Regions from separate parts of the Arthrobacter sp. NicSoilB11 genome, predicted to be linked through region 3. Evidence: riboswitches for the same ligand, from Rfam matches in the RefSeq annotation. Region 3 holds a riboswitch; each other region holds the start of a gene.
What was found. A riboswitch is a leader RNA that binds a small molecule or an ion and turns the genes downstream of it on or off. The one in region 3 is predicted to bind cyclic di-AMP.
Positions count from the first base shown of each region.

Region 1: it holds a riboswitch for cyclic di-AMP, as region 3 does, so the genes downstream of both, LDO14_RS04165 (M23 family metallopeptidase) here and LDO14_RS03530 (hypothetical protein) in region 3, are expected to answer to the same signal.
Region 2: it holds a riboswitch for cyclic di-AMP, as region 3 does, so the genes downstream of both, LDO14_RS10890 (LysM domain-containing protein) here and LDO14_RS03530 (hypothetical protein) in region 3, are expected to answer to the same signal.

Region 1 is NZ_AP024657.1:874,610-884,735, forward strand. It holds gene LDO14_RS04135 (helicase-associated domain-containing protein) at 1-734, opposite strand, end outside; gene LDO14_RS04140 (hypothetical protein) at 745-978, opposite strand; gene LDO14_RS04145 (cold shock domain-containing protein) at 1,205-1,588, shown strand; gene LDO14_RS04150 (DUF3027 domain-containing protein) at 1,596-2,144, shown strand; gene serC (phosphoserine transaminase) at 2,224-3,354, opposite strand; gene LDO14_RS04160 (metal-dependent transcriptional regulator) at 3,648-4,349, shown strand; cyclic di-AMP (ydaO/yuaA leader) riboswitch at 4,457-4,701, shown strand; gene LDO14_RS04165 (M23 family metallopeptidase) at 4,712-5,533, shown strand; cyclic di-AMP (ydaO/yuaA leader) riboswitch at 5,646-5,841, shown strand; gene LDO14_RS04170 (C40 family peptidase) at 5,912-6,589, shown strand; gene LDO14_RS04175 (NlpC/P60 family protein) at 6,753-7,520, shown strand; gene LDO14_RS04180 (HNH endonuclease) at 7,789-8,289, shown strand; gene LDO14_RS04185 (NTP transferase domain-containing protein) at 8,385-9,059, shown strand; gene LDO14_RS04190 (DUF6457 domain-containing protein) at 9,056-9,352, shown strand; gene LDO14_RS04195 (molybdopterin-binding protein) at 9,349-10,126, shown strand, end outside.
Region 2 is NZ_AP024657.1:2,364,536-2,374,661, reverse strand. It holds gene LDO14_RS10930 (polysaccharide deacetylase family protein) at 1-207, opposite strand, end outside; gene LDO14_RS10925 (universal stress protein) at 252-719, opposite strand; gene LDO14_RS10920 (DUF4389 domain-containing protein) at 794-2,374, opposite strand; gene LDO14_RS10915 (universal stress protein) at 2,440-3,306, opposite strand; gene LDO14_RS10910 (hypothetical protein) at 3,547-3,978, shown strand; gene LDO14_RS10905 (DUF664 domain-containing protein) at 4,028-4,549, shown strand; gene LDO14_RS10900 (ribonuclease Z) at 4,542-5,489, shown strand; gene LDO14_RS10895 (protein adenylyltransferase SelO) at 5,473-6,936, shown strand; gene LDO14_RS10890 (LysM domain-containing protein) at 7,064-7,897, opposite strand; cyclic di-AMP (ydaO/yuaA leader) riboswitch at 7,901-8,071, opposite strand; gene LDO14_RS10885 (lytic transglycosylase domain-containing protein) at 8,344-9,714, shown strand; gene LDO14_RS10880 (TraR/DksA C4-type zinc finger protein) at 9,736-10,095, shown strand; gene LDO14_RS10875 (DNA alkylation repair protein) at 10,092-10,126, shown strand, end outside.
Region 3 is NZ_AP024657.1:719,639-729,764, forward strand. It holds gene LDO14_RS03490 (HNH endonuclease signature motif containing protein) at 1-1,069, shown strand, start outside; gene LDO14_RS03495 (zinc-binding alcohol dehydrogenase) at 1,341-2,381, shown strand; gene LDO14_RS03500 (6-carboxytetrahydropterin synthase) at 2,384-2,779, shown strand; gene LDO14_RS03505 (glycosyltransferase family 4 protein) at 2,782-3,885, shown strand; gene tadA (tRNA adenosine(34) deaminase TadA) at 3,882-4,388, opposite strand; gene LDO14_RS03515 (phosphatase PAP2 family protein) at 4,444-5,247, shown strand; gene upp (uracil phosphoribosyltransferase) at 5,260-5,895, shown strand; gene LDO14_RS03525 (VOC family protein) at 5,957-6,382, shown strand; gene LDO14_RS03530 (hypothetical protein) at 6,470-7,183, opposite strand; cyclic di-AMP (ydaO/yuaA leader) riboswitch at 7,189-7,349, opposite strand; gene LDO14_RS03535 (glycosyltransferase family 39 protein) at 7,557-9,620, opposite strand; gene LDO14_RS03540 (glycosyltransferase family 39 protein) at 9,627-10,126, opposite strand, start outside.

The DNA of each region.
Region 1 (10,126 bases), 150 kb from region 3:
GGCCCGACGTCGGCACCCTCCGTGGTGACCGACGCTTTCCGTTGCGCCTGGGGGACGGCACCCATGGCCCAGTTGCGGAACCTGGCGAGCAACGCCGTCGTCCGTTCCGGGGCGTTGGCGAGGATGTCCCGCAGTGCCTCGGGGGAGGAGGTCCAATGCTGGAGCGCCAGCGCCGCCTCCATGGGCGTGCTGGCATCGTGGATCGCGAATCCGCCGCGGTGCAGTTCGGAGACCAGCTGGACCACCCGCTGGGCGAAGGCCGGCTGCAGGCGGACCAGCTCCGTGTAGCTGCGGCCCAGCCCGGCGGGATAGATTCCCACCACATCCTTGAGGGAGCCGACAGGGAGGTAGTAGTGGTGCCCGGCAGCCTGGGCGTGGGCGCCATGCGGGGGGACCGCAGGATGCGCCAAAGCGAGTTCCTGCAGGGTGTCCATGATCTGTTCGATGACGGCCAGGGATGAACCCCGGATCAACTGGTGCAGGCCCTCCGCCGAGGCGCTGTGCCCGGTGTCCGTGTTGGTGCACAGATGGAGGGTCTCAAGCACCTGCATCTGCGGCCGGGTGAGGCGCTCCAGCGCACGCTGGACGCTGACCCGTGAACTGGCACGCGCCGCCAGCGCGGCGAAGTCCGGAACAGAGGGGGAAATGAGGTCCGGCCGCGCGGCGAACAACGCGCGCAACGAGTCGTCGCTGCGCGCCTCCAGGTCCTTGCCGAGCGCTCGAATGAGGGACATCAGTCCAACGTTACCGCGGCTCCCGCTTCCCCGCCCGCCGCCTGGCGGCAACGCCGTCCAGGACCACCAGGAGCATCAGGACGAAGGCCGCCGGCAGGCCGTAAAGGGCCGAGTAGGTGACCCAGGCGGGGGCGACCGTGTTGGCGAAGGCAAGCGCCATCACAGTTCCCACAGCAATGAGGGACAGCACGGCTATAACAGCGGCGAGGACCATCAGCGGCCGCCGGTAACGCAAGGGAGTCATGGACGTAACGCTACAGCGGCAGCAGCGCCGCAAGTGAAAGCACCGGGAGCTTGCGCCCGGGGCGGAACGGTGCGGCCGGAAGCGTGATTAGGGCACGCGGCAGGATAACCTTGAAGGATACAGACCAACACGGTTTGCGCTGGCCATACCTTGAACCCGCACAACAATGCGGACGCGGTGGCAGCCGGCCGTGTCTCATGACAGCAGAACGAAGAAGGTTGATTACGTGCCTACCGGCAAGGTCAAGTGGTATGACAAGGACAAGGGCTTTGGGTTCCTCGCGGGCGAAGACGGCCAGGAGGTCTTCCTGCCCAAGTCGTCGCTGCCCGAGGGCGTGACGGAACTGAAAGCGGGCACCCGGGTGGAGTTCGGGGTTGCGGACGGCCGCAAGGGCGCCCAGGCCCTGGGCTTGCGGGTGCTGGACAAGACCCCGTCCATCGCCAAGGCCAAGCGCCCCAGCGCGAAGGACCTCGCCCCGCTGGTTCAGGACCTGGTGACCGTCCTGGACAACCTGTCCGGAACCTTGTCCAAGGGCAAGTACCCGGACGGCAACAAGGGCAAGGCCATTGCTGCCGCCCTGCGTAAGGTTGCCGACGAGCTGGACGTTTAGGCTGCCCATGGACCCCCAACCTGATCAGCCGGGCACGCCAGTGCAGGAGCAGGCTGCCAAGACCCAGCCCAAGCGCAAGGCAGGCGTGCCCGTGTGGCGCACGGGCAAGCCCGATGCTTTCCTGGCCGCGGCGGTGGACACCGCCCGGGCTGCAGTGGAGGGCATCACCCCGGCCGGCACCATCGGGCCGCACCTGGCAGCCAAGAGCGAGGGCGACCGGCTGGTCACGCACCTGTTCGAATCCCGGCTGCCCGGCTATGTGGGCTGGCAGTGGTATGCGGTACTGACCCGTAACTCGCGCTCCAAGGTGGTCACGGTCAACGAGTTGGGCCTGCTGCCGTCCGGGGACTCCGTCCTGGCCCCGGAGTGGGTGCCGTGGGCCGAACGCGTCCGTCCCGAGGACGAACAGCAGCAGGAGCCGGAACAGCAGGAACCGGAACAGCAGGAGCCCGGGCAGGGGACCCCGGATGGGCTTCCGGCAGCGGAGCGGGAACCCGGGGATGAAGGGCCGGCCGACGACGGCGCGGAGCCTGACGCCGAAACAAGGACTTCCTGACCACAAACAAACGGCGCCGTCCAGGGGAAACCCGGGCGGCGCCGTCGTGCTTTAACTGTGGTTACTTGCGCAGCTCGGGTTACTTGCGCAGCTCGCCCACCACGTAGTCGATGCTGGCCAGCAGGGCGGAGACGTCGCTGGGCTCGATGGCCACGAAGGTGGCGATGCGCAGCTGGTTGCGGCCCAGCTTCCGGTAAGGCTCGGTGTCCACGATGCCGTTGGCGCGCAGGACCTTGGCCACGGTGGCGGCATCAATCGATTCGTCGAAGTCGATCGTGGCGATCACGTTGGAGCGTTCCTCGGGCTTGGCCACGAACGGGGTGGCGAAGCCGGACGCTTCCGCCCAGCTGTAGATGCGGCCGGCTGAATCGGCCGTCCGTGCAGCCGCGAAGTCCAGGCCGCCGTTGGAGTTCAGCCACTGGACCTGGGCATTCAGCGTCACCAGCGTGGACAGCGACGGGGTGTTGTAGGTCTGGTTCAGGCGGGAGTTATCGATCGCGGTCTGCAGGTCCAGGAAATCCGGGATCCAGCGGCCGCTGGCCTTGATGCGCGCGGCGCGTTCCAGCGCTGCGGGGGAGAACAGGCCAAGCCAGAGGCCGCCGTCGGAGGCAAAGTTCTTCTGCGGGGCGAAGTAGTAGACATCGCTCTCGGCAACGTCCACGTCCAGTCCGCCGGCCGCCGATGTGGCGTCCACGAGGACCAGTGATCCCTCGTCGGCTCCGGCTACCCGCTTGACGGGGGCGGCGACGCCGGTGGAGGTCTCGTTCTGCGGCCAGGCGTAGACGTCCACGCCGGCCTCGGCCTTGGCTGCGGGCCGGGTGCCGGGCTCGGACTTGATGATGGAGGAGGCTTCCAGGAAGGGCGCCTTGTTGGTGGCGGCGGCGAACTTGGACCCGAACTCACCGAAGGACAGGTGCTGGGCCTTCTTCTCCACGAGGCCGAAGCTCGCGATGTCCCAGAAAGCCGTGGAGCCGCCGACGCCGAGGACCACCTCGTAGCCTTCCGGGGCGCGGAAGAACTGGCTCAGCCCTTCACGGACCGCTCCGACCAGGTTCTTGACCGGGGCCTGCCGGTGCGATGTGCCAAGGATCGTCTTGGAAGCTGCTGCCAGCGCGTCGATCTGCTCCTGCCGGACCTTTGACGGGCCGGCTCCGAACCGCCCGTCCTGGGGCAGGAGGTCGGCGGGGATCGTGATGCTGGTGTCGCTCACAGGTGCTCCAATTCGGCGGGGACAAAAGTTTGGTCCGGAAGGGCGGGCGGTCGGTGGCCGGCAGCGCCGGTGGCTGCGCTGCGGGCCATTCCCATTCTGCCTGAACCGCCGCCGGGGGCGGGAGCCAGGCCCGTCATAGTCCGGACAGTGAGACGTGCCGTCCCCGCGCAGCCCCGCGGGGCGCGGCTATTCGGACAAAGTCAAAATAGGCTAAGCTTTCCCCCGGACTACTTTGCGCGAAGAGGCGATACGGTGGGACAACGCAAGGTACTGCGCTCGAGGAGCTGAGCTGGATGACGGATCTGATCGACACTACGGAGATGTACCTCAGGACCATTCTGGAGCTTGAGGAAGAAAACATCGTTGCCCTCCGGGCCCGTATCGCCGAGCGTCTGCGCCACTCCGGTCCCACCGTTTCCCAGACCATCGGCCGCATGGAGCGGGACGGGCTGGTGGTCGTGTCCGGCGACCGGCACCTGGAACTCACGGACACGGGCCGCAAGCGCGCCACGGAGGTCATGCGCAAGCACCGGCTGGCCGAACGCCTGCTGGCAGACGTCATTGGCCTGGACTGGGCCTACGTCCACGACGAAGCCTGCCGCTGGGAACATGTCATGAGCGAGCGCGTTGAGCGCCGCATCTACGAGATGCTGGACCACCCCACCGAGTCGCCGTACGGCAACCCCATCCCTGGCCTTGCGGCGCTGGGCGGCCAGGCGGGGCCCGGCTTTGCCGACGGCGCCATCAGCCTGGTGGAAGCGATGAAGAATTACGGGCCCGCCTCCGGAGTGACCATCAGCCGCCTGGCGGAGCCGATCCAGGTGGAACCGGAACTGCTGGCGCAGCTGGACGAGGGCGGTATCCGGCCGGGTGCCGCCGTGGCGCTGGAACGCGTGGGCGAATACATCTCCGTGCGGGTCCCCGGAATCGAAGGCGCATTGGAGCTGCCGCCCGAGGTTGCCGCCCACGTCTTCGTGGCCATCAGCCAGCCCTGATCGGGACGCCCATACCCCATAGAGGGGCAACCACGCAAAGGTAACGGAATTGTTACCTAGGGTCTTAAGCCCCTATAGTGGAACCAAGCGTTGATACATAAGCGTTACCTGATCCGGAGCCGAGCTCTGCCAGCGGGTCAGGTGCACGAGTCGTTACTGGCAGAGGCGGGGGAACCACAAGCGGCAGCGGGGGACTGCCTTGGGGTGAAGTCCGTCAGCAGCAAGCCTCTCCAGTGAAGGATTCTTCCGGGAATACCCCCTGTGCAGAAGCTTGCCTACGGCGGACCGGGTCTTTGATCTCTCTGACCCGAATCCGACAGCTAACTCCGCAGGCTTCTTCCAGAGAGGAACCCTTCTTGACCATGCAGACCTCCCGGGGCCGCCGCCGCGCGGCCGGCCCCCCTTCGGCACCCCGGGTTGCCGAAGTTGTCGCAGCGGAGCGCCCCCGCGACCTGCATCGTGACGCGCGCCGCCGCCGGGGTCCCTTCCGGCAGATGACGGAGTTTGCCGCCGCCAGCGGTATTGGCCAAAAAGCCGGCATTGCCCTTGCCGCCACAGGCCTGGTGCTGACGGTCACGGTGCCCGCCACGAGTCCCGTCATGGCCACGGATGCCGCCGGCAGTGCCCCCATGGCCGCGTCCGCCGTCAGCCCCCAGCCCCAGATCTCGGCCGATGTCGGAGCACAGATCGACTTCAGCCGGTCGGCCGTGGTGACCCAGGCCGACCCGGACGGGAAGCTGAAGCAACTCCTGAGCGCCCAGTCCGCCGGCTCCGTCACGCGTGCCGCTTCGGCCGGCACCCTGGCTGCACCCCTCGCCTCCCTCACCACCGCTTCCCCCTTCGGCTACCGGGTCAGTCCGATCACCGGAGGCTCCGGAGACTTCCACCGGGGCCAGGACTTCGTGGCGCAGTGCGGGACCTCGGTCCTGGCCGCCGCGACAGGTACCGTGACCTTTGCCGGCTGGCACCAGTTCGGTGGCGGAAACCGCGTGGTCATTGACCACGGCAACGGGCTGGAGACCACCTACAACCATCTCTCGTCCTTCAACGTCAAGGTGGGCCAGACCGTCTCCCGCGGGGACGTGGTGGCACTGAGCGGTACCACGGGCGCATCCACTGGCTGCCACCTCCACTTCGAGGTGCAGGTCAATGGCGAAGTTGTCGATCCCATGGGCTGGCTGTAGCCAAATGGTTGCCCGCTCTCACATGTCCGCGACGCGCCGTGACCTGAATGTGACATTGAAGCAAAACTGCTGTACCGTCTAACTCGCGTCAACTTTTCCGAAGTTGACGCTCTTGAGTGGATTGCCTAACTCTGCCACCGCTCAAGGTCCGTTCGCATTTCATCGTCTGGCAGGGGCGGGGGAACCAATTTTGGCCTTCATGTTCAGAAGGCCTTGGGGTTAAGTCACAAGCTTCCCAGGAAGCAGCGTGGCCGGGTGACTCCCATCCGAATCCGACAGCTCACCTCGCAGGCATTGGGAGAGGCTACCTTCGTGTCTTCACGCCATCATTCTGCGCGCCACCGTGCGCAAACGGTTCGCACCAACCCCCTGGACGCCATGTCCAAGGCCGTCAGTGCAAATGCCGGGACCGTAGGCCGCCAGGCTGCCGTTGTGGCAGCGGCTTCCGGCCTCATCCTGAGCATGGGCCTGCCCGCCACGGCAGCTGACACCACGGCCGGTGTCTCTGCCTCCACCGAGTCCGGCTCGTCCCAGGCAGCCCTCGCTGTCACGGCCGCACCCACGGCCACGGTGTCCTTCGAGCGTCCGGTCGTCAAGACCACCGCTGCTCCGAAGGTGGAAGCGGTGCGTACCCAGTCCACGGCCTCGGCGAACCGCGCCACCACTGCAGGCCAGGAGGCGTCTCCGGCCGCCAAGACGGCGGAGACCGTATCCGCTGCGGCAACCTCGGGCATCGCTGCCATCGCCTACACCGGCATCGGCCACTCCTACGTGTGGGGCGGCACCAGCCCGGTCACCGGCTGGGACTGCTCCGGGTTCGTGCAGTGGGTTTACGCCCAGGCCGGAATCAGCATCCCCCGCACCAATGCGTGGAGCATCATGACTCCCACCTCCACCCCGCAGCCGGGTGACCTGGTTGTCCAGAACGGTGGCGCGCACGTCGGCATCTACGTCGGCAACGGCATGATGATCAGCGCACTCAACCCCTCCCAGGGCACGCTGCTCCACTCGCCTGCAGCCACTGGCACCTCCTCGTACTACCACTACGGCAACTAGTTCTTGGGCTTAACGCTCCAAGGGCTATTTCTTTGCCCAAGGCTTTTTCGCTAGAAACCACATCCCCGTTCGGGACGCGCCGACGTACCCCCAAGATGCCGGCGCGTCCAACAACCTTCGCCTGCCTACAAGCGGTTTGAGGGAAAAACGAAAGAGAGAACTGATGACGACTCGTGCCACCGCACGGCATCGCGCCGAGGTCACCAAAACCAACTCGATCGCTGTTATTGCAAAGGCCGTCAGCGACAACGCAGGCGGCATGGGCCGCCAGGCTGCGGTTATCGCTGCCGCTTCCGGCCTGGTCCTGACCAGCGGCATCGCGGCCAACGCTGCCGACGCCAACGTCAAGCGTGATTCCGCTCCGGCGTCCGCACTGGAAGTTGAATCCGCAATCGACGCCCCGATTTCCGCGGCTTCCACCATCGCCATCAGCTACGAGAAGCCCGCTGTCACCACCACGCCGGCTCCCGTCGCCGAGCCTGAGCCCCAGGTCGAGGTGCAGGAAGCTGCTCCTGCCGCCGAGCCCGTTGCGGCTCCCAAGGTCACCGCCAAGGTTGCCACCGCTGCTGCTCCGGCCGCTCCCGCTGCCCAGGCTTCCGCCAGCGGCAAGGGCGCTGCAATCCTCTCGGCCGCCTACGCCCAGCTCGGCGTTATGCAGGACTGCACCATGCTGGTCACCAACTCGCTGGCCGCCGTCGGCATCCACTTCCATGACTGGCCCGCCGGCTACCTGTCCCTGGGCCGCACCGTGAGTGCAGCCGAAGCGCAGCCGGGCGACCTGATCTACTACGCTGACGGCGGCGCGGGCATGGCCCACATTGCTGTCTACGCCGGAAACGGCATGGCAGTCCACGGCGGCTACAACGGAAACCAGACTGTGGTCTTCAGCGCAAACGTGGGTTCCGGCCCCGTGTTCATCCGCGTCAACTAAGCATCCCAAGGCAGGCCTGAACGGCCGCAGGCCTGGCAATGCCCCCAAGGACCCCCGCCATCCCGGTGGGGGTCCTTCGCGCTTAATCGGCCCGCGCCGCCCGCGGCCGACCCTCCCGCGGTGTCCAGCCGTTGTCCTGCTCCAGAGTGGCGATTACCCGATTCTGCACTTCTTTGTTTACTCTTGTGATGTCGATCCATAGCCCGGACATGCCGAGGGCAGCCGGCCCTCGTGCCCCTGACGGGTGCGGCCGTGAAGAGGTAAGTGCATGCGCACTCTCGTTCTGAATGCTGGATATGAACCGCTGGCGGTTATTACTTTCCGCCGGGCGCTGGTGCTTGTGCTCACAGGCAAGGCAAGTGTGGTGGCCGAAGGTGACGACCCCGTGGTGGGCCCTACTGACATTCTGGGCCGCCCGTCCGTGATCCTCCTCAACCGCTACATCCGGCCCCGGTACAACCACTCCACGGCCGTCAGCCGCAGGGGCGTACTCCGGCGCGACGGGCATAAATGCGCCTACTGCGGGAAAGCGGCGCACACCATTGACCATGTTCACCCCAAGTCCCGGGGCGGGGCCGATTCGTGGGAGAACCTGGTGGCCGCCTGCCTGCGCTGCAACAACGTCAAGGGCGACCACACTCCAGCGGAGATGGGATGGACCCTGCGGTTCGTGCCCGAACCGCCGCACGGAACCATCTGGCAGATCAAGGAACTGGAGAAGCCCACGCCGGCCTGGGACCCCTTCCTGCTTCCGGAACGCGCCGCCTGACACCCCGCGCTGCCTGAGTTGCCGTGATGCTCCGGTGCGCCGGACGTTCTGACCCGCAGTGCGGCCCCTACGCTGCCGGTCGCTAGGCTGGGGGAGTGGAAGTGAACGGGCTTGCCTTTGATGCCGTGATCCTGGCCGGGGGGAGGTCATCGCGGCTGGGCGGCGTACCCAAGCAGTCGCTCGTCTTCCAAGGCCAAACCCTCCTCGAACGCGCTGTCGCTGCCGCCGCGGGGGCCCGGCATGTGGCAGTTGTGGGCGAGATGGCTTCCCTGCCAATCTGGCCTCCCAACCTGCTGAGCTGCAGGGAGCAGCCGCACTTCGCGGGCCCGGCGGCAGCCATAGCGGCCGGGCTGGATGCGCTGGCGGACATCGGCGAGGGTGCGCCCTACCTCTTGGTGCTGGCCTGCGACATGCCGCTGGCATCCCAAGCGGTGGCAGCGCTTCAGGAAGCTTTGCAGATGTCCACGGCGGCCGACCCGGCAAATGTCATGGCTGCCGAAGGCGACCGCCCACAGCCACTGGTGGGTTTTTACCGCACGCCTGAGTTAACAAAGGCGTGCAGGGACCTCGCTGCCCGCGGGGCGCTGGTCAACGGCTCTGTCAGGTCGCTCCTTGCTAATCTGGACGTGCAGCTTGTCACAGTCCCTGCCGGGTCCACCTCCGATGTGGATACCTGGGATGACGCTGCCGCGCTGGGGATTGCCGCCGGGAACCAGAGCGAACGCCAGGACCGGCAGACGGGCGGAGCAAACGTGGGAGGCAATTCGTGAAGAGCCAGGACGAAACTCTGGAAGAGTGGTGCAGGGCACTTCTCCAGGCGTACAAGCTTGAGGACGTCCAGGTGGACGTCAACGCGGTGCTGGCGCTTGCGGGCGTCGCCGCCCATGCTGTGGTCCGGCCAGCCGCTCCGCTCACCACTTTCATCGCCGGGTTCGCTGCGGGCCTGGCTTCGGCTCCCGGCAGGGAGATGGACGCTGAATCAATGGATGCGGCCCTGGCCGTTGCCCGCACCCTGGCAAAGGACTACGAGGCTGAGGCTGCCGCCGGGACTCCCGGCGAATGACCGCTGAACCCCAAAGCGATCCGGAAGCGCCACCTGGCAGCGAAGCGGAAGGGCCGGCCGGCATAGCTGGACCCGGACCCACTGGACCCGGACCCACTGAACCCGGAACCACTGACTCCGGCGCAGTCCAAGCCGGGACGGCGGAAGCAGGGCATGCGGGCCAGCACCATGCCGCCCACACGTGGGAAGAGGCCCGGCAGGCGGCGTTCGACGCCGCAACCCCCATTCCTCCCGGACCAGTGGCACTGCGTATCGCGTTGGACCGCAAACTGGACCAGGACATTGTGGCCCTCCAGGACATGCCCCACTATGCGTCCTCGGCCATGGACGGCTGGGTAGTCAACGGAAGCGGCCCCTGGATCCCGGTGGAACCCGGCACCCGGCTGGCACCGCACCAGGCCAGCCCCATCGCCACCGGCGGCCTGATTCCTGCAGGCGGCAAGGCAGTTCTTCGCACCGAGAGCGCAGTCCTTGGCCAGGACGATGAAGGACTCCCACTCCTGATGACCGGAGGCAAGGCCCGCCCGGGCGAGCCCCGCGCGGGAGAGCACATCAGGAAAGCCGGGGAGGAAGCCCTGGAAGGGGACATCCTGGTCAAGGCGGGGGTGGAGCTCAATCCCGCCCACCTGGCACTTGCCGCGCTGGCAGGCTACGACGATGTGCAGGTCCAGGGAAAGCCCGTGGTGCGCCTGGTCCTGACAGGGTCCGAAGTGGTGGAACGCGGCACGCCGGCCCCGGGCCAGGTCCGCGACACCTTCGGCCCGCAGCTGCCGG
Region 2 (10,126 bases), 1.6 Mb from region 3:
CGGCGCGGGGGTGGAGACGGTTGGGCTGGCTGTGCCGGGCTGGCTGGAGCCGCTGGGCAGCGGGGAGGGAGCCTTCGGTGATGCCGACGGCGGACCGGCCGAGGGCACCGGGAGCAACAGGGCCAGTGAAATGGCGAGGACCACCAGGGCGGCGGCGAGCGCTATGGCGGGTGTCCGCCGTCGTGCCTCACTGAGCGGCAATGCCATCACCCGTCCCGGAGGTCAGTACCTTTCCCGCCCGGACGTACCGTTCAGGACTCCTTGGAGCTGTGGGCTCCGCTCTCGGGCGTGTGGACCACCAGTACCGGGCAGTGGGCATGGGCCACGATGGCGGAGCTGACGGAACCCAGGAGCAGGCCGCCGAACCCGCCGTGCCCGCGGCGCCCCACCACGATCATGTCGGCGTCCCGGCTGGCGTCGATCAGCGCCTCACGCGGATGGCCGCGGACAAGGGTCGAGGTGACGTTGGCCGGCATCTCGGCGCCGAAAGCCTGCACCATCGCGTCGTCCAGGACCTTCTTGGCGCCTTCCTCGAAGCCCTCAATGCCCATCATGACGTAGCCCGAGTACACCTGCGGGTACTCCCAGCAGGCGATCGCCTGGACCTTGGCGCCGAGGGGAGTGGCGAGCCGTTGGGCCTGGCGAAGTGCCTCCAGGGACGGTTCCGATCCGTCGACGCCCACCACGATCCTGGCAATTGGTGCCCCGGCTATGCTCATGTCTGCTCCCTCGTCGGACCCTCGCTGTCAGGCCCATCATGCCCGGATGCCTGCTGCGGGGCTAGGGCCGAAGGTCACGGCGCCGCGGGGGCTCCCGCCGGTGGTGCCCCGGCCGGCGGAATCACCGGTCCGGGCCATTCAGGTTCGGTGGCTCCCTGGTCCAGCCGGAATGGTGGATATTCGTCCCGCATCAGCGCTGTGTAGGCAAGGACCCGGTAGATCCAGCGGTCGATGCCGAGGATGAAGTCAAACAGCGGGCGCTGGTAGCGGCCGGTGAACAGCAGGATCACTGCCGCGACCAGAACCAGCAGTCCCAGCAGGGACGGTCCCGCACTTTGCTCATAGGTGGCGCCAACGAAGGTGTTGTCCGCCCGCCACCGCCACGTTGTATTGGTAAACGCGGCCACCAGGAGCAGGTGCGGGATCGAGAGGAGCCACCATTTCACCAGCACCAGCCCGCGGGACAGCCGTTCCGGGTAGTCAACGTCAAAGTCCGCAGGATAATTGGTGCGCTTGAGCGTAAACGGCGGGTAGAGGTCGGTGCCTACGGCGGCGTAGGCGTAGAAGGCCACCCGCCAGTTCCAGCGCATGACACCCACATTGAAGTCGAACAGTGCCCTGGGGTACCGGCCGGTGAACAGGATGGCGAAGCCCGCCACGATGGTGGTGATGACGAACGCAAACCAGAGGAAGAAGAGAAGGATGAAATGCGGTATGGCCAGGAACCACTTGACCAGCCACATCCATCGTGACAGTCCCGGATCGATGTCACCGAAAAGCCTTGCGGGGTAGGCGCGGCGGTCTTCGGCTGCCACGGTGAACGGCTGCGGCGGGGGTGCCACTCCGGGTGCGGCCGGCACTGCCTGCATCCCCGGTCCGGCCATCCCAGGCGCCTGCATCCCCGGTTCCGCCATCCCCGGTCCCGCCATCCCCGGTCCTGCCACCGCCGGGCCGCCCGGTGATGGTCCAACAGGTGGCCGCCCGGCATGCCGGCCCAGTCCCATGGCGCCGAAGACGATGAGGGGAATACCGATCACGAGGGCGATGAGGCCGCCCACCAGCAGGCCTGTGGCTGCCGGCCTGATGAGGTCTGAGCGGAAGCCGGCCTGTGCCTGGACATCAACACCGGAGGAGGCATCGGCATTCATCACCACCACTTCCCAGGTGCCCGGGGTGATGTTCCACGTCAGCTCCTGCTCGCCGGAGCCTGAAACGGAGGCCGTCCAAAAGCGCTGGCCGGCCGGCGGCGATGCGGGGTTGCCGCCCGGAACGTCACGGTATTCGGCGCGGAAAGGCCGCTGCCGGATGTTCAGCAGCTCCGAGTGGTGCACACCTGACAGGTACTGTTCGACGTCGGCCTGCGGGCCGATGCCAATGAACACCGCTTTGTCGGGGATCATTGATGCAATCCGCAGCCGCAGGGTACCGATGTCGAAAGGAAGCCTGCCCGGCACATCCTCGCCGATGGCCTCGGCCCGCGGAGAGGTGAGGGCAAAGGAACTGACGGAAAAACGGGATGTGCCGGAGGTCAGGTATCCGTCCCCCTGGATCGATCCCACCGCCGATGCCACGGCTCCTCCCGCCAGCGCGGCCAGTCCCGGAAGAGAGATCAGGATGCCGAGGACCAGCATGATGATGGCGGCGGGTTTTTTCATGGCGTGGAACCTTCCGCTGTAGGGGAGGATGTGGAGCGGGAAGAAGGACCAGCAGGCGCTGCGGCCTAAAGGGGGCTGTGAACGGTGTCAGTACGGGTAATGATCGTGGGGCACGGGAGGTGCCTGAGCACGCCGTGTGCGGTCGAACCGAGCAAAAGGCGCTTGAAGGCGCCCCGGCCGCGGCTGCCCACCACAAGCAGCCGTGCCCCGGCGGCGGCCTCGACAAGGGCGTCCACCGCGTTTTTTTCCCTGTCGAGCCGCTGGTGCACGGTCAGGTCCGGGTAGTCTTCCTTGAGCCCGGCCACGGTTTCGGAGAGCACGACGCGTTCTTCGTCCACGATGAGGTCCGCGAGCGCCCCCGGCGTCAGGCCGGCGTCGATGATGGGGTCGGGCGCATTGACGGCATAAACGACGGTGAGTTCGTCTCCCTCGCGGTCGGCCTCGGCCGCGGCGAAGGCGACGGCCCGCGTTGCCTCGGCAGACCCGTCAACGCCGACCACCACACCGGACCTGCCTTCGAGGTCCTGGGTCCCGACGACGGCGACAGGGACTTTGGCGGCGGTCGCCACCTGGAGTGCGCGGTCGGCGAGGGCCCCGCCAAGGTGCCCGCTGCCGGAGCCGATGACCATCATCGAGGTCTTCTTCGAATACTTGGCCAGCTGGCCGCCCACGCTTCCGGTGAGCAGTTCCGTAGTCGGCGTGACCGTCACGGTTCCTTCGAGTCTGCCGGCGGCGGTCTTGAGCAGTTCCTCGCCGGCCTGCTGGAGGGTTCCAAACCAGGGGTAGGGTTCAGCTACCCACCGGTCGTCGACGACGTGGAGGATCACCAGCGGCAGGTGCGTCCGGTGGGCGCGGCGGGCCGCCCACAGGACCGCGGCCTGGCTTTGCGCTGAGTCGTTGGTGCCCACAGCGATGGGTTTCTGGGATGTCATGGCCGCACTTCCTGGTCGTCTTGAACTGGTCTTCCTGCCTTTCAAGACTGGCCCCGCCGCCACCGGCACTCTAGGGCCAAAAGTCACGGAAGCGCTGTTCAGGCCGCCCTGCGGCCTTGGCACGCGGCCGGGAACCGCCGTTTGTCCGCTTGGGACGGAAATGCGGTGGCTGTTCACAGGCATACCGTTCCTCAGTATGCTTACTATTATCCGCCCGGAGCCCATGAGAAAGGCATCATCATGACTGAACAGAACGTCCCCGACGATGAGTTGGAAGTTGTGCAGGAAGACGACGTTCTTCTCGACGAGACTCCCGGCGCGGCATCGTCACTGGAGCTCGATCCCGTCAACGGGGAACCTGACAGCTACCCCGGGGCTGCAGAGAACAATCCGGACCGCTGGCAGGAGGACCCGCTGCTGCAGGACGAAGCAGTCTCGGGGGAGGAGCAGGACTTCCTGAGTGACCAGACGCTGCGGGACGAAAGCGCGCAGGCCCGGTACCGCTCCGGCGATGAGCAGGTGCCGCCGGACACACCCACGCTGGGTGAAGCAGCAGCCGACGTCGATTTCGGCGGGAATCCCACCGGCCTGGAAGCAGACGCAAGCGACGACGAGGAAAACTTTGGCGGCTCGCCCCTTAGTGAGTTTGAGCCGGACGACCTGGAACGCTAGCAATCCCGGGGCCGGGTGCGCCCGGGCCCGTCCGCAGGGAAGGAGACCCATGCACTCCAAGGAGTTGTTGCTCGAGGCGTTTGACCGCCTCCCCGGCCTGGTGGGGCAGGTACTGGACGGGCTGGATGGGGAGCAGCTGCAGCTGCGTCCTGCAGGCCAAGGCAATTCCATCGCCTGGCTGGTCTGGCACATGGGACGGGTGGAAGATGCGCAGGTTGCGTCCGCCTCGGGATTGGAGCAGGTCTGGAAGGCCGAAGGATTCGTAACCCGCTTCGGGCTCCCGCTGGCGGACAGTGATACGGGCTACGGCCACTCAAGCCAGCAGGTGGACGCAGTCCGCGCGCCCCGGGAACTCCTGCGGGAGTATTACCAGGCCGTTCACCGGCAGACTGCCAGGGTCCTGGAAGGTATCGGGGATTCCGACCTGGACCGTGTGGTCGACAGGCGCTGGGATCCGCCCGTCACCCTGGGCGTGCGGCTGGTCAGCATCCTGGGGGACTGCCTTCAGCACGGCGGCCAGGCCGCCTACGCCAAAGGGTTGCTTGCAGCGTCAGATTCCAACGGTGCGTGAACTCGTAGTGCTGGGCACTGCGTCCCAGGTTCCCACGCGGACCCGCAACCACAACGGCTACTTCCTGCGCTGGGACGGCGAAGGGCTGCTTTTCGATCCCGGCGAGGGTACCCAGCGCCAGATGATCCGTGCGGGAGTGGCGGCGGGCGCCATCACCAGGATCTGCCTTACGCACGTGCACGGGGACCATTGCTTCGGCCTTCCCGGGGTGCTCTCCCGGATGGTTTTGGACGGCGTGGCGCACCCGGTCCACCTGCATTATCCGGCGTCCGGTGACCAGGTGGTCAGGGCCCTGGTGGGTCTCAGCCCGCCCGGGCTTGACGTGAGGCTCCATCCACATGGCGGCGCCGGTGCCGTGGCGGACAGGCTTGAGGTCCGGCCCCTCAAGCACCGCATCGAGACATACGGCTACCTGCTCACCGAGCCAGATGGCCGCACGTTCCTGCCGGAGAGGCTGCGGGCGGCGGGCATCGAAGGGCCCGACGTGGGCCTGCTGCAGCGCGAAGGGGTCCTCGGAGCGGCCAGACTGGAAGAGGTCAGTATTCCCAGGCCGGGCCAGCGCTTCGCTTTCATCATGGATACCGCACCGTGCCACGGTGCCGAAGAACTGGCAGCAGGCACGGACCTGCTGGTGGCCGAGTCCACGTTCAGTGACGACGACGTCGGCCTGGCCCGGCAATACCTGCACCTGACCGCCGGGCAGGCAGGGGAACTTGCGGCGTCCGGGAAGTCCCGGATGCTGGTGCTCACCCACTTCTCCGCACGCTATGGCGACGGCGTCCCGCACCTCGCGGAGCAGGCACGGGCGCGGGCTCCGGGAACCACGGTCATTGCCGCTGAGGACCTGCAGCACATTGCCGTTCCCCGCCGCCGGCAACCGGCACGGGAAGCAGCGGGCGGAACTACGGCGATAGGGTTAAGCCATGACGGCAGCAGCTGAATCCACGGTCACTTTTGACGGCCGTTTCGCCCGGGAACTGTCGGAACTCGCCGTTCCCTGGCAGGCCGAGGAAGCCCCCAGCCCCGAGCTCCTGGTCCTGAACGACAGGCTCGCACGCGACCTGGGCCTGGACCCAGGGTACCTTCGCAGTCCCGAAGGGGTGCGGCTCCTGGTGGGCAACCACGTTCCGGCGGGCGCCACCCCGGTGGCGCAGGCCTACGCGGGCCACCAGTTCGGCGGCTACTCTCCGCTGCTTGGCGACGGACGCGCCCTGCTGCTTGGTGAGGTCACGGACAAAGGCGGCCGCCTCCTGGACCTCCATCTCAAAGGCTCGGGGCGCACGCCGTTTGCCCGCGCCGGGGACGGACGTGCCGTCGTCGGGCCCATGCTCCGTGAGTACGTGGTCAGTGAAGCCATGCATGCCCTGCACATTCCCACCACCCGCTCGCTCGCGGTCGTGGCAACTGGCCGGCAGGTCAGGCGTGACGGCATGCTGCCCGGTGCGGTCCTGGCGCGGGTTGCCGGCAGCCACCTGCGCGTCGGCAGCTTCCAGTACGCGCGGGCCACGGAAAACTTCGAGCTGCTGAAGCGGCTGGCGGATTTCGCCATCGGCAGGCACTACCCGCACGCTGCCGGCGCCCCAAACCCCTACCTGGAGTTGTTCGCCTCGGTGGTCTCCGCCCAGGCGGACCTGGTGGCCCGGTGGATGCTGGTGGGGTTCGTGCACGGGGTCATGAATACGGACAATATGACCATCTCAGGGGAAACCATCGACTACGGCCCGTGCGCGTTCATGGATGCGTTCAATCCCGCCGCTGTCTACAGTTCCATCGACGTCAGCGGACGCTACGCCTACGCCAACCAGCCGGTGCTGGCCGAATGGAACCTTGCACGGCTGGCGGAGGCAATGCTGCCGCTGATCGACGGGGACCAGGAAAAGGCGGTTGCCCCCGCGGTGGAGGTACTTGGCGGATTCCGCGGACAGTACAGCCAGGCGTGGTCCGGCGGCATGAAGGCCAAGCTGGGCCTGTCGGGGGATGCGGACAGCGACGCCGCCTCCGCCCTGGTGGACGGTGCCATTGCCATCCTGAAGGACGGGCCGGTGGACTACACCTTGTTCTTCCGGAACCTGGGCAAGGCCGCGCGGGGGGACCTCCGTCCCGTGCGCGGCATGGTCCTGGACCTTGCAGCGTTCGACGCCTGGGCGGAGCGGTGGCAGGCCCTGGGGCCCGACGCGGAACTGATGGACAGCGTGAACCCTGCCTATATTCCGCGGAACCACCTCGTGGAAGAGGCGCTGTCCGCCGCCACTGACGGAAACCTGGCTCCCCTGCAGCAGTTGCTCGAGGCCGTCGGCAGCCCCTTCGCCGAGCGGCCGGGCCTGGAACGCTACGCCGAAGGTGCCCCTGAGGATTTCGGCACCTACATGACCTTCTGCGGGACGTGACTGCCTCAGCGGTACGGTGCGGAAATGACAGGAGGGCGGCAGCCGGGAATACCCGGCTGCCGCCCTCCTGTTTAAGAACAGCTTTGCTGTTTAATACCAGCCTGCTGCTGCCAAAGCGTTGCGAAGGCTAGGCTACGCGGACTGCGGAGTAGCCGCCGAGCCAGCTGATGGAGTGGACCTCGGTGCTGTAGCCGTTGACGCCGCCGCTCACAACCTGGCCGTTGCCGGCGTACACGCCCACGTGGCCGGAGGTGATGATCAGGTCGCCGGGGGCGGGAGCGCCGACAACGGTTCCGTACTGGAAGAACTGCGTCGGGGCCAGGTCGCCGACGGACTTGCCGACGGAGCGCAGGGCCTTCTCAACCATTGCGGTGCAGTCCTGGTTCACGCCGACCTGGCTGTAAGCGGATGCCAGGATGGCAGCGCCGGTCCCGGTGCCGGTGGACGCCGCCGGGGCGGCTGAGGCGTAGGACATGTTCATGCCGGTGTTTGCCGGTGCGGTTGCGGCTGCCGTCTGGACGGGAGCTGCTGCCGGCGCCGGGGCTGCGGTGTGGCCAGCGCCGGGGATCTTGATCTGGTCACCGGGGTAGATGATCGAGGACAGTCCCAGTCCGTTGGCGGCCAGGACGTCGTTGAGGCTGACGCCATGGGCGGCCGCGATGGCCCCGATGGTGTCGCCGGACACCACCGTGTGGACGGTTCCTGCTGCTGCGGCGGGTGCTGCTGCCGGGGCAGGTGCGGAGTATGCCTGGACGCTGGTGTTCTCAGTGGTGTCCGGGCCGGTGACACCTGCATGGGCGGGGGCTCCGACGCCAAAGGCAATACCGGACGCTGCAGCAACGGCAAGCGCCGGACGGCCCAGCGAACGGGCCTGGGACTTGGCGGTTACGGCGAGGCCCTCGAGCACAATGGAGCGGGCCGGAGTCGCGCGGTGACGGGCAGTGGTGGAAATTTTTGACACAGTTGATCGCCTCTCCCATGCCTGCGGGGTGAGCTGTCGGGTTCGGGCTGGAGATACCCGGCCGGTAGCTGGCTCCGCGGGCGGAGGCGCTAACGACTTAACCCCAAGGCCACATGTGGCCGTAGAAACTTGGTTCCCCCGTCCCTGCCAAACGGAAAGCGGTTGAATCCCATGATCAGCGGCAGGGCTCGGCATGCTGACGGGAATGTCCCGTCTGAGAGGGACACCAAACGACCATAACCCGCGCTGCCCCCGATTGTCACATTTGGATAACATACGAGGCTCCCCTCTCAATTGCGCAAACGTCTTGATGTACTTCGCATTTCGGGCGGTGACCTCGACCAATGCAGGCAGGGTCTTTATCGCTGCAAACGGTAACAATGTGGCCACGGACGCGCCCTCGGGGGCCGCGCCGGACGGTAAGCTTCGGGACTATGCCCCTGTTCGTGACCAGCCGAGGGATCCCGCTCCTCGGTGGCGTGCTGGCCATCGCCCTGGCCGCCGCCACCGTGCTGCCGGCCGCAGCGGAGGAGCCGCCGCCGGGCGGATATCCCTCCTGGTCGGATGTGCAGCAGGCGCAGTCGTCCGAAGCGGCAAAAGCTGCAGAAATTGCCACCATCGACGGGCTCTTGACCGGCCTGCAGGCGCAGTCGGAGGCAGCCGGGGACGCAGCCGTACGGTCGGCCGCCGAATACGCTGCCGCGGATGCAGAGCTCCAGTCAGCCACATCACGCCTGGAAACCCTGTCCGCACGGGCCGCCCGCGCAAACGACGAAGTGGCCCGGTACCGGAAGGACCTCGGGGCCCTGGCCGTGCAGTCGTACAAGACAGGCGGGACCAACGCCGGGTTCTTCGTGGCGCTGGACGCCCTGGGGACCAACAGCGTCCAGGGCCTCAACGTCGTCAAGCTCGTGGGGGACAAGACGGCCGCGTTGGTGGTCAAGGCGGCGGCGGCCGGAAAGGTATCCGCTGCCCTGGTGGAACAGGAAAAGGTTGCCAGGAGCGAACGGGAGCGCCTGTCCGGGGAGGCAAGGGCAAAAGCCGAGGCAGCCAGTTCCGCCAGGGACGCACTGGCACGGCAGGTGGCCGAGGAGCAGCGGCACGGCGGCGAGCTAACGGCCCAGCTTGCCGCCCTGAAAGGGACGACGGCGCCGCTTGAGGGGGAGTACCGCCAAGGCCAGGCTGCGCTGGCTGCCTACGAGGCGGCCCAGGCGGCCAAGCGCGCCGCAGCGGAGGAGCAGGCCCGCCGCCAGGCCGAAGCGGCCGCCAGGGCCGCCGCGGCGGCCGCCCAGCAGCCCAGGCCGCCCGCACCAGCCGCCCCAGCCGCCGTGGGCGGCAATCCTGTCCCGGTGAATCCAGCCCCTGCCAATCCTGTCCCGGCCAACCCTCCGCCGGCCAACCCTCCGCCGGCCAACCCTGTCCCTTCCGTTCCGGAGGCGCCGCCAGCCGAGCCGGCCCTGCCCAGCCCGCCCGCCGTCGTCGTGCCTTCCATTCCCGGCGGAGCGGTCAACGATCCGGCAGGGGCGAAAAGCTACGCGTCCGGACGCCTTGCCGCTTTCGGCTGGGGCCAGGACCAGTTCCTGTGCCTGGCCCAGTTGTGGACCAAGGAATCCAACTGGCTGACCACCGCCACCAACGCGTGGTCCGGGGCCTACGGAATTGCCCAGGCACTGCCGCCCGGCAAGTATGCCAGCGCCGGGAGCGACTGGCTGACCAGCTACCGGACGCAGATCGAATGGGGCCTGGGCTACATCCGTGACCGCTACGGGTCGCCCTGCGGGGCATGGAACCATTCCGTATCCCTGAACTGGTACTGACTGACGCGCTAGGCTTTCCCCATGCCAGATTTCGGACGGTTCCGTGCACTGCTCGAAGAGGAGCGGACGCGGCGGATGGCGCTGCTGCCGGCGCTGCGGGCGGACATCGACGCTGCGAATTCGGCCCGCCAGGACTCCAACGTCGACGACGAACACGATCCGGAGGGCGCCACGATCGCCTTCGAGCTGTCACAGGCATCGGCGCTGCTGAAACAAAGCTCGGCGGGGCTGGACCAGATTGAAGCTGCCCTGGCCCGGCTGGCCGCGGGGACCTATGGCATCTGTGCGGTGTGCGGGGAACCCATCGCCGAGGGCAGGCTGGAAGCCCGGCCCTGGACCCCGTTCTGCATCCACCACGCCTCCGCGGGGCGCGCGCGGTGACCGGCACAGCGGACGTGGTGTCCGCTGCGGC
Region 3 (10,126 bases):
GGAGGCGCATTTCCTGCCACCCGATACACCGGACCCGGACGCCCTTCCCCCGGCCAGGGGGTGCCCGGTTGGGGAACTGCCGGCGCACCGGTTCCGGGTCAAGGCCCGGACCTGGCGGGAACGCCACCACGCCGAATCGATCGAGAAGCGGCACGCCAGGGGTGTGGCGGAGCGGCGGGTGGAGTTCCGGCCGGACCGGGACGGGATGGCGTGGCTGGGCGCGTACCTGCCCGCGGACCAGGCCATGTCCGGCTGGAACCGGCTCACCGCTGCCGCACGGGGCCTGCAGGGGCCGGCCGAGGACAGGACCATGCCCCAGCTGCGGGCCGACAGTTTCGCCGCAGCGATCCTCGGCAGCGGCGACACCCGGGGCGGCAGCACCAGTCTCAGCAGTGCCAGTGCCAGTGCCAGTGCCAGTGCCACTGCCGGCGCCCTGGCTGCTGCGCGGCCGGGCGCCGGTGCCGGTGGCACTGATAGCGCCGCATCGGGAACTGGCCACCAGTCGCCATCGGTCCGCGCCGAGGTCCTGGTTACGGTTCCGGTGTTCGCGCTGATGGGCCTGACCGATGAGCCGGCGATGCTGGATGGGTATGGTCCGGTGCCGGCGTCGATGGCGCGGCGACTGGTCGCGGACGGGGCGGCCTCGTTTTACCGGGTGTTGGTGGACCCGCGGGACGGGGCGCCGTTGGAGATCGGCCGGAAGAGTTACCGGGTTCCCAGGGCGATGCGGGCCTGGCTGCGGATGCGGGACGGGAAATGCCCGTTCCCGGGCTGCAGCAACACCTCCCTGGACACGGAGGCCGACCATCTCCTCGCCTGGCACTACGGCGGCACCACCGGAATCAGCAACCTGGGACAGCCCTGCCCGAAGCACCACAGGCTCCGGCACACCACCGGCTGGAGACCCACCCCGGCCAGCACGAACGAACCACCGGGCTGGACCTCGCCCACCGGCCGCCACTACACAAGCGAACACCAGGACTGGGAACCACCAAAGTGGCCACCCGGGTTCCTGCCCGGCGAACGAAGCCTCCTCGAGGAGGCACTGCTTAAACACCTCGGCGTCTAAGCCGAAGCTGCTGCACTGCCGCGTCTTCAGTCCGGTCCGCCCGCGCAAGTTGCGGCACGTCCGCCCGGGCCCCTGCCCGTCCGCACATGTTCCGGCAGGTCCACGCCCCGCCGCCCTCTGCACCTGCACCTGCACCTCCTGACGCCCTACCCGCCCCCAGCAAAGGCTCCTCAAGAAGGGCTGGCACCGACGCCGCCGCGCGGCACCAAACCCCGCCATCCGCCGTCGGACTTTCCCCGCCACCGCGCGTCCGGTTAGATTCATCAGCAAGATGACAAATTCACAGACTCCGATCCACGCAACCGCTTACTGGACCACCGCCAAGGAACACGGCGAGCTCAGGGCCGAAGAAGTGCCCGCGCCGGGGACAGGTGAAGCTTTGGTGCGTGCCCTGTACTCCGGCATCAGCAAGGGCACCGAAATGGTGGTCCACGCCGGAGCCGTGCCGCCACGTGTCGCGGAAGAGATGCGTGCCCCACGCCAGGAGGGAACGTTTCCAGGGCCGGTGAAATTCGGCTACCTCTCGGTGGGAGTCGTGGAGGAAGGTCCTGAGGAGTGGAAGGGCCGGCGCGTCTTTTGCCTGAATCCGCATCAGGACCTCTATGTGGTGCCGGTGACCTCTCTAACCAGGGTTCCCGACAGCGTTCCATCCCGGCGGGCGGTCCTCACCGGCACGGTGGAAACCGCAGTCAACGCCCTGTGGGAAGCCGGGCCTCGGCTGGGCGACCGGATTGCCGTTGTCGGAGCCGGCCTGGTGGGCGGCATGGTGGCTACGCTGCTGCGCACCTTCCCGTTGCAGCGCCTGCAGTTGGTGGACCTCGATCCGGGCAGGAAAAAGCTCGCGGACACCCTGGGCGTGGACTTCGCACACCCCGATGACGCCCTGGCGGACTGCGACATCGTGTTCCACTGCTCGGCCTCGCAGGAAGGCCTGGAGCGCAGCCTGCAGCTCGCCGGCGATGAAGGCGAAATCATCGAAATGTCCTGGTATGCCAACCGTGAGGTCACTGTGCCGCTGGGGGAGGACTTCCACGCCAGGCGGCTGTCCATCAGGGCGAGCCAGGTGGGCATGGTGGCGCGTTCCCGGCGCCACAGGCGCACCAATGCGGACCGCCTGGACCTGGCCGTATCGCTGCTAAAGGACCCCGTCTTCGACGCGTTCCTGACGGGATCGTCCCGGTTCGAGGACCTGCCTGGCGTGGTCCAGAGCCTGGCGGACGGCAGCCTGGAAGCCCTGTGCCACGTCGTCGAATACCCTGCCGGCAGTCCCGCGCCCAGCCCAGCCACCCACACCCCCAAAGACTTGAGGTAACAATGTTCAGCCTGACCATCCGCCGCCACTTCATGATTGCCCACAGCCTTCCCCGTGAGGCTTTCGGCCCCGCCCAGGGCCTGCACGGTGCAACCTTCGTCGCCGAGGTGGCCTTCCGCCGTCGCGCCCTCAATGCCGACGCGATCGTCCTGGACATCGGCGCTGCCGGGACCATCATCGAGGAGGTGCTCGCCGGCCTGAACTACCGCAACCTGGACGAGCACCCGGACTTCGAGGGCAAGCTCAGCACCACGGAAGCCCTCGCCGAGTACATCGCCCGGAAGGTGGCCGCAGAGATCAAGGACAACGACGACGGCCGTGAACTCGCAGGACTGGAGGTCACCCTGCGCGAGAATCCTGACGCCTGGGCCACCTTTTCCCTGGACCTCACCGCGTAGCAATGCGTCCCATCCGGCTGCTGGTTCCCGGCAATATCCGCCACAGCTCAGGCGGCAACGTCTACAACGCGCGCCTGGTTGCGGGCCTGCAGGAACGGGGCGCGGAGGTGGAGGTGGTTGCCGTGGAGGGCAACTGGCCGGACGCCGGCGCCAAGGAACGACGCCGGCTGGCCACCCTCCTCGGAGCATGGGAACCTGAGGCACACCACGGGGAAGCAGTGGCCATCGTGGACGGCCTGGTGGCGGTAGGTGCCCCGGATGAACTCGAATACGCCGCGAAGGCGGGCGGGGAAACATGGGTCCTGGTGCATATGCCCGTTGAGGAAAGCTCCGGGGCCGCAGCCCTGGAACGCGAAGCGAGAGCCCTCCGTGCGGCAACCGGCGTGATCTGCACCAGCACGTCATCTGCATCCCTCCTCCTGGAAAGGGGGCTTTCCCGGGTCACCGTTGTCCTTCCCGGCGTCAACCCCGCACCCCTGGCCCAGGGATCCAGGCCGCCGCACGTGGCGGTCATCGCCGCGCTGCTGCCAAACAAGGACCAGTTGCTGTCCGTGCATGCCCTGGCCCGGATCCAGGACCTTGAATGGACTGCGTCGTTCGTGGGCTCCGAGCAGGCGGACCCGGACTACGCACGGGAGGTCCGGGCTGCCATTACTGCCCACGGGCTCCAGCGGCGGGTGCAGCTCACCGGCGAGCTCATTGGCGAAGCCCTGGAGGCCGAATGGGCGCGGACGGACCTGACCCTGCTGGTGTCGCGGCTGGAGGCTTTCGGCATGGCCGTCACCGAATCCCTGGCCCACGGCATTCCTGTTCTGGTCCGTGCCGGGACCGGGGCGGTGGAGGCGCTTGGCATGGGCGGGCTGGGAACGGCCGACGGCGACCCCCGCCTTCCGGGGGCAGTGCTTACCCTTCCAGACGGCGGACAGGAGAGTCCCGGCCGCCTGGCCAATGCCCTGCGGGGTTGGCTGGTGGATGGAAAGACCCGGGAAAAATGGCGTTCAGCCGCGCTTGATGCGCGGACCAGGCTGCCGGGATGGAGCGAAACAGCGCAGGACGTGCTGGCCCTCCTGGAGGGACCCGGCGGACACGGGGAGCGGCAGGGCTAGAGGCTGCTCCGGTGGGCGGCGAAAAATTCGCGCAGCAGTAAAGCGCACTCTTCCCCGCGGACCCCGGGATACACCTCAACCCAGTGGTTCAGCCGGCGCTCGCGGAGGATATCGAATACCGATCCCGCAGCGCCGGCCTTCTCATCCCAGGCCCCGAACACAACCCGGGGAATCCTCGCCAGGACGATCGCGCCCGCACACATGGCGCAGGGTTCCAGGGTGACCACCAGCGTGCAGTCGGACAAGCGCCACCCGTCGCCCTGGCCGCCGCCGAGCCGTGCCCGTTCCCGCAGCCGTCCGGCCGCCTCCCTGATGGCCACCACCTCGGCGTGGGCTGTGGGGTCGCCCAGCTCCTCCCGCTGGTTGCGTCCCGAACCCAGAACGTCGCCGTCGGGCCCTATCACTACGGCGCCGATGGGCACGTCCTCCGTGTCGAGCGCACGGCGGGCCTCCGCCAGGGCAAGGCCCATCCAGGCCTCGTGTTTCTTTTCGGGCAAGGGCATGGCTCAATGATAGTTTCGGGGTTAGTCAGGTTACTTGCCGATGCCGGGAGGCACCATGGACACTCTTCGGGACCGATTGGGTATTTGGTTCAAACCCTATGCGGCGTTGATCCTCACCATCCTTGTGGGCGGTGTGGTCATCGTGTCCCTGGCGCTGCTTGGGGCAGAGGTCTACGACGATGTGGTGGACTCCGCTGGCCTGGCCAACCTGGACAAGCCTGCCCTTGCCTTTGCCGAAGGCCTCCGCAGCCCCGGCCTTGACTCCTTTGTCACCGGTTTCACCAACATCGGCGGCGGCATCGGGATGCCCATCCTGGCCAGCATCCTCACCGCGTGGTTGACCTTCCTGAGCCGGAACTGGCGTCCGCTGGTCCTGATCGGCGGTGCAGCGGCAGCGTCCGTCACCGCTACCACGTTCGGCAAGAAGCTGGTGGGCCGTACCCGGCCCGACCATGCGGACGCCGTCCCCCCTTACGAGGATTCGCCATCCTTCCCCAGCGGACACACCCTGAATACCACCGTGGTGATCAGTCTGGTGATCTACCTCATCTGCCTTCAGTTCCACACCATGCGGGTCCGGGTTACCGCCATCACCGCCGGCTCGATCTTCATCATCGCCATGGGCCTGAGCCGGGTCTTCCTGGGCCACCACTGGCTCACGGACGTTATGGCCGGCTGGATCCTGGGCCTGGCCTGGGTGGCAATCGTTATCCTGGCCCACCGGCTGTTCCACCTGGTCCGAAGGCGCGAGCACGCAGGGGCAGCGCCGTCGTTCGACCGTCCCATCGTCCGGGACGTGGTGGCCGAGGAACTGCACGACGGCGAACACTCCGGACGCGGGAAGGGCAGCGCCGAGTGATAGTTTTGGGGGATGCGCACTCTCGTTGTTGACCACCCCCTGGTCGCCCACAAGCTCACTGTCCTGAGGGACAAGAACACGCCGTCGCCGGTCTTCCGCCAGCTGACGGAAGAGCTGGTGACCCTGCTGGCCTACGAAGCCACTCGGGAGGTCCGCACCGAGCCCGTCACCATCGAGACGCCCGTCAGCACCACCGTCGGCACCGCCTTCACCAAGCCCACCCCGCTGGTGGTTCCCATCCTGCGCGCCGGCCTGGGAATGCTGGAAGGCATGACCAAGCTGGTTCCCACCGCTGAAGTGGGTTTCCTGGGCATGGCCCGGGACGAGGAGACACTGGACATCATCACCTACGCGGAGCGCCTGCCGGAGGACCTCACCGGCCGCCAGGTTTTCGTCCTGGACCCCATGCTGGCCACGGGCGGAACCCTGCGCGAAGCCATCAAGTTCCTGTTCAAGCGCGGCGCTTCCGATGTCACCTGCATCTGCCTGCTGGCCGCCCCCGAGGGCCTGGCGCGGCTGGAGGAGGAACTGTCAGGGGCCAACGTGCACATCGTCCTGGCCTCCATCGACGAGAAGCTCAACGAGAAGTCCTACATTGTCCCCGGGCTGGGCGACGCCGGCGACCGCCTCTACGGCATCGCCGGGTAGCACTTCGGCCCTGTTTGAACGGGCTCTTTCCCAACGGGTGTCCCGCCGCTAGCCTGTGCGGATGGACTGGAAACTCGAGCTTGTCTTTGTCCCCGTATCCGACGTTGACCGTGCCAAGGACTTCTACGTCAACAAAGTGGGCTTTAACGCCGACTACGACGAGCGGCCGTCGGACTCCATCCGCTTTGTGCAGTTGACGCCGCCGGGCTCGGCCTGCTCCATCTGCATCGGCGAAGGACTCGTCGACGCCCCGCCCGGCACGGGCTCCAACCTGCAGATGGTGGTCGACGACATCAATGCGGCGCATGACCAGCTCAAGAGCAACGGCGTGGATGTCAGCGATGTGGACGTCCAGGACTGGGGCCACTTTGTGTACTTCGCCGATCCGGACGGAAACAAGTGGGCTGTCCAGTACATCCCGTGGCGGAACGCCGGGCAGGGCGCTGGCGGGAACACCGGACAGGGCGCCGGACCGGGCGCTGGTTAACCAAATCGGCGGCCCGCATCATGATGATGCGGCCCGCCGCTTTGGTGCAGTCCCCCCGGCATCGCTGCCGCCGGGGGGGAGGAGTGCCTAGTACCAGTTGTGGGCCAGGTGGAAGTTCAGGGCACCACAGGGCGACTGGTAGCTCTTTTTGATGTAGTCCAGGCCCCAGTTGATCTGCGTGCGGTAGTTGGTGAGGTAGTCCGCGCCGGCGCTTGCCATCTTCTCAGCGGGCAGGGACTGGACGATGCCGTATGCCCCGCTGCTGGAATTGGTGGCCGTGGTGGTCCAGTCGGACTCCTTGGTCCACAGCGTCTGCAGGCACTGCATCTGGTCCGGTCCCCAGCCAAACACCCCCAGCTGGCTGGCGGCGTACGCCTGGGCGCCTGCAGGATCGTTAACCGCGACGGCGCGAGCCGGCTCAGGTGCGGGGGCGGGCTCAGGCGCCGGGGCCGGGGCAGGCGCTGCGGGTGCTGCCGGTGCCGCTGCGGGGGCCGGTTCAGCTGCCTGCGGTGCCACGCTGATGGCAGCGGGCGCGGGGCTTGCTGCCGGGTTGGAGCGGATCTCGCTCTTCTCGATGCTCATTTGAGCGTCTGACGCCGTCGTGGAAGGGTTGGACGCGGTGGATGACACCGGAGTCATGCTGCTGGTGGCCTGTCCTGCCGCGCCAACCCCCACCAGCACCGCGCACGATGCTGCAAGGACAGCGGCGCGCTGGCCCAGGGTGGTCTTCTTGGCCTGCTGCGCGGCCCTGTGTTTAGCCTTGGCCTGCAGCAGGCGTGCTTCTGCCGTGTTTTTGGACATGATTGATCGCCTCTCACACCTGCGGAGTTAGCTGTCGGGTTCGGATGAGGGCATCCGGCCATACGGAAAGATCACGTACTGGCTTAACCCCAAGGGCATTCAATGCCCGGGACGGTGGGTCCCCCGCCTCTGCCGTAGCTCAATCGGAATCCGGGGAAGCGGCAGAGCTTGGCGTCGACCCGGGATATGCGGCCCGAACGGGGGCCGCACCCAATCGACGCTACAGGAAGTGCACGCGAAAGTCACATTTAGGTAACGGAAGTCACGATCCTCAGCGCGTTGATTTGCCGGATTCCCCGTTCGTAACCTCGGTCCCATTGGGGTATGGCCGCCCCATTTCATGAGCGCAGCGCGCCGACCGTTACAGTTCCCGTTACCCAGCCAACAGGTAGACGGTGGTGCCGCCAATGCTCTGCGCCGTGAAGTTGTTCGCCACCCACTGGGCGATCTGGGCGGCAGCGTCCGAACCGGTACTGGCCCGGATGGTTCCGCCTGTGATGAAGTAGTGGATCTTTCCCTGGGACACCAGATCCTGGAACTCCGCCAAGGTAGGGGCGGGATCTGTGCCGTTGAACCCACCCACCGCCATGACCGGCAGTTCCGTTGCCAACTGGTAACCGGCAGCGTTGTTCGAACCCACCACTGCCGCTGCCCAGGTGTAGCCTGAGGCGCCATTCCTGAGTGCTGCCACGAGTTCCGCGGACGGCGTTGGGGCGCCCAAGAGGCCTCCCAAGGCTCCGCCTCCGCGACCACTTGCAGCAGCGGTTCCGCCGGGAAGTGTTCCTCCGGGCGCGCCCTGCTGGCGGGCCGTGTTTCCCTGGGTTGCTGGCTGCCTGGTGCTGCCTGTCCCGGTCCCGCCAAGGCCGGTCCGGCCAGGGCCCGTCCCGCCAGGGGCGAAGCCCGACGAGGGCCCGGCACTGACGATCGCCCCGCTGTGCGTTGTCGACGCCGTGGAAAGGGAGTACGCCAGCGGCCCGGTGAGCGACGCCGCAATGGCGAGCGCCGCCGTCGTCCGCTGCACGGCACGCCAGCGCAGGAACCTGCCGAACGCCACGCCCGCTGCGGCCGCCAAGCCTCCGGAAAGGACCAGCCAACGCAGCCACGCGCCGTAGGCGGACGTGGTGCCCAGCAGCTGGAAGGCCATCAGGGCGGCCGCGGCCACCGCTGCGGCCAGCAGGAGTGCGGCGGGTGGCTGCTGCCGGTGCTGCCACAGGAGGACCGTGCCCAGCCCCGCAAGCCCGGCGATCCCCGGCGCCAGCGCCACGGCGTAGTAAGGGTGGATGATGCCGGCCATGAAGCTGAAGACCAGGCCCGTCACCAGCACCCACGAGCCCCAGATGATGACGGCGGCGCGCACCGCATCGGTCCGCGGGGCCCGCCGGCCCAACCACAGCAGGCCCGCCGCAAGGATCAGGGCGGACGGCAGCAGCCACGCGATCTGGCCGCCGAACTCGCTGTTGAACATCCGGAGCAGCCCGGGATCTCCCCAGCCGTTGCCGCCGCCCACACTGCCGGTCTCGTCGCCCGTCAGCCGGCCCAGCCCGTTGTAACCCAGCGTGAGCTCCAGGATGGAGTTGTTTTGCGATCCGCCGATGTAGGGACGCAGGCCGGCCGGCGTCAGCTCCACCGCCAGGAGCCACCACCCGGCGGAGGCCACCATGGCCGCTCCCGCCGCGGCCAGCCGGAGCAGGCGCCGCGGGAGACTGTGCGGGCCTGCCAGCGCGTAGGCGATTGCGAATCCCGGAACCACCAGCAGGACCTGCAGCTGCTTGGCCAGGAAGCCGAAGCCCAGGAACACTCCGGCAAGCAGGAGCCAGCGCAACCGGTCCTCCTGGACTGCACGGAGGACCGCGTAGGCGGCTGCCGTCATGAGCAGCACCAGCAGGGCGTCCGGGTTGTTGAAGCGGAACATCAGCGTGGCAACGGGGGTGAGGGCCAGGACGGCCGCGGCGATCAGTCCTGCGCGGTGCGCCAGGCGTGGATCGGCCGTGGCAGGCGACGCGGCCCGCCGTACGGCCAGGTAAAGCAGCCAGGCGGTGCCGACGCCCATCAGTGCCTGGGGGACCAGGATGCTCCAGGAACTGAGGCCGAAGATCCGGACGGACAACCCCATGATCCACAACGACGCCGGCGGCTTGTCCACCGTGATGGCGTTGGCCGCGTCGGAAGAGCCGAAAAACCAGGCCGTCCAGTCCTGCGATCCGGCCTGGGCCGCGGCGGAATAGAACGCGTTGGCCCAGCCGGATGCTCCAAGGTTCCACAAGTACAGCACGGCGGTCCCGGCCAGCACCGCTGCCAGTTCCAGCCCCCGCCGGAGCGCCCGCGGGTCCGGCCGGTAGCAGGCCGGGACAGGATGATGCGCGGCGGCAGGAGCGCCGGCAGGGTGTCCGGTGTGGACCGACGCAGTGTGGACGGACGCTGGGTAGTGGCTGGCCATGGAGTCCTACTTGGTGAGTTGGTACACGGTGGAGTTGCCTACGGTCTGGGCCTGGAAGTTGGCCTGGACCCAGGCGGCCACCTCGGAATTGCCGCGACCACCCATGCCGCCGCCACCCATGCCACCGCCTTGGATGAAGTAGCCGATCTCGCCCTTGGCCACCATGTCCTGGAACTCGGCGAGCGTGGGGTAGGGGTCACCGCCGTTCCAACCGCCCAGGGCAATGACGTTGGTGTTCGTGGCGAGTTCCAGGCTGGCTGCCTGGCTGGCGCCGGAGACGATCGCGGACCACTTCGTGGTGGTGGCCTTCAGGAGTGCCGCCACCGCCGCATCTGCGGATCCTTCGCCCGGGCCGCCGGCGCCCCCGGCACCCCCGGCACCTCCGGGGCCGGCTGCGCCGTCGAGGCCGCCGAAGGGATCGAGTCCACCCGCGCCCTTGGCAGCGTCAGTGGCGGCCTCCCTGCCGTCAGCCCGTGCGCCGCCGAATCCAGCGGCACGGTTGCCGA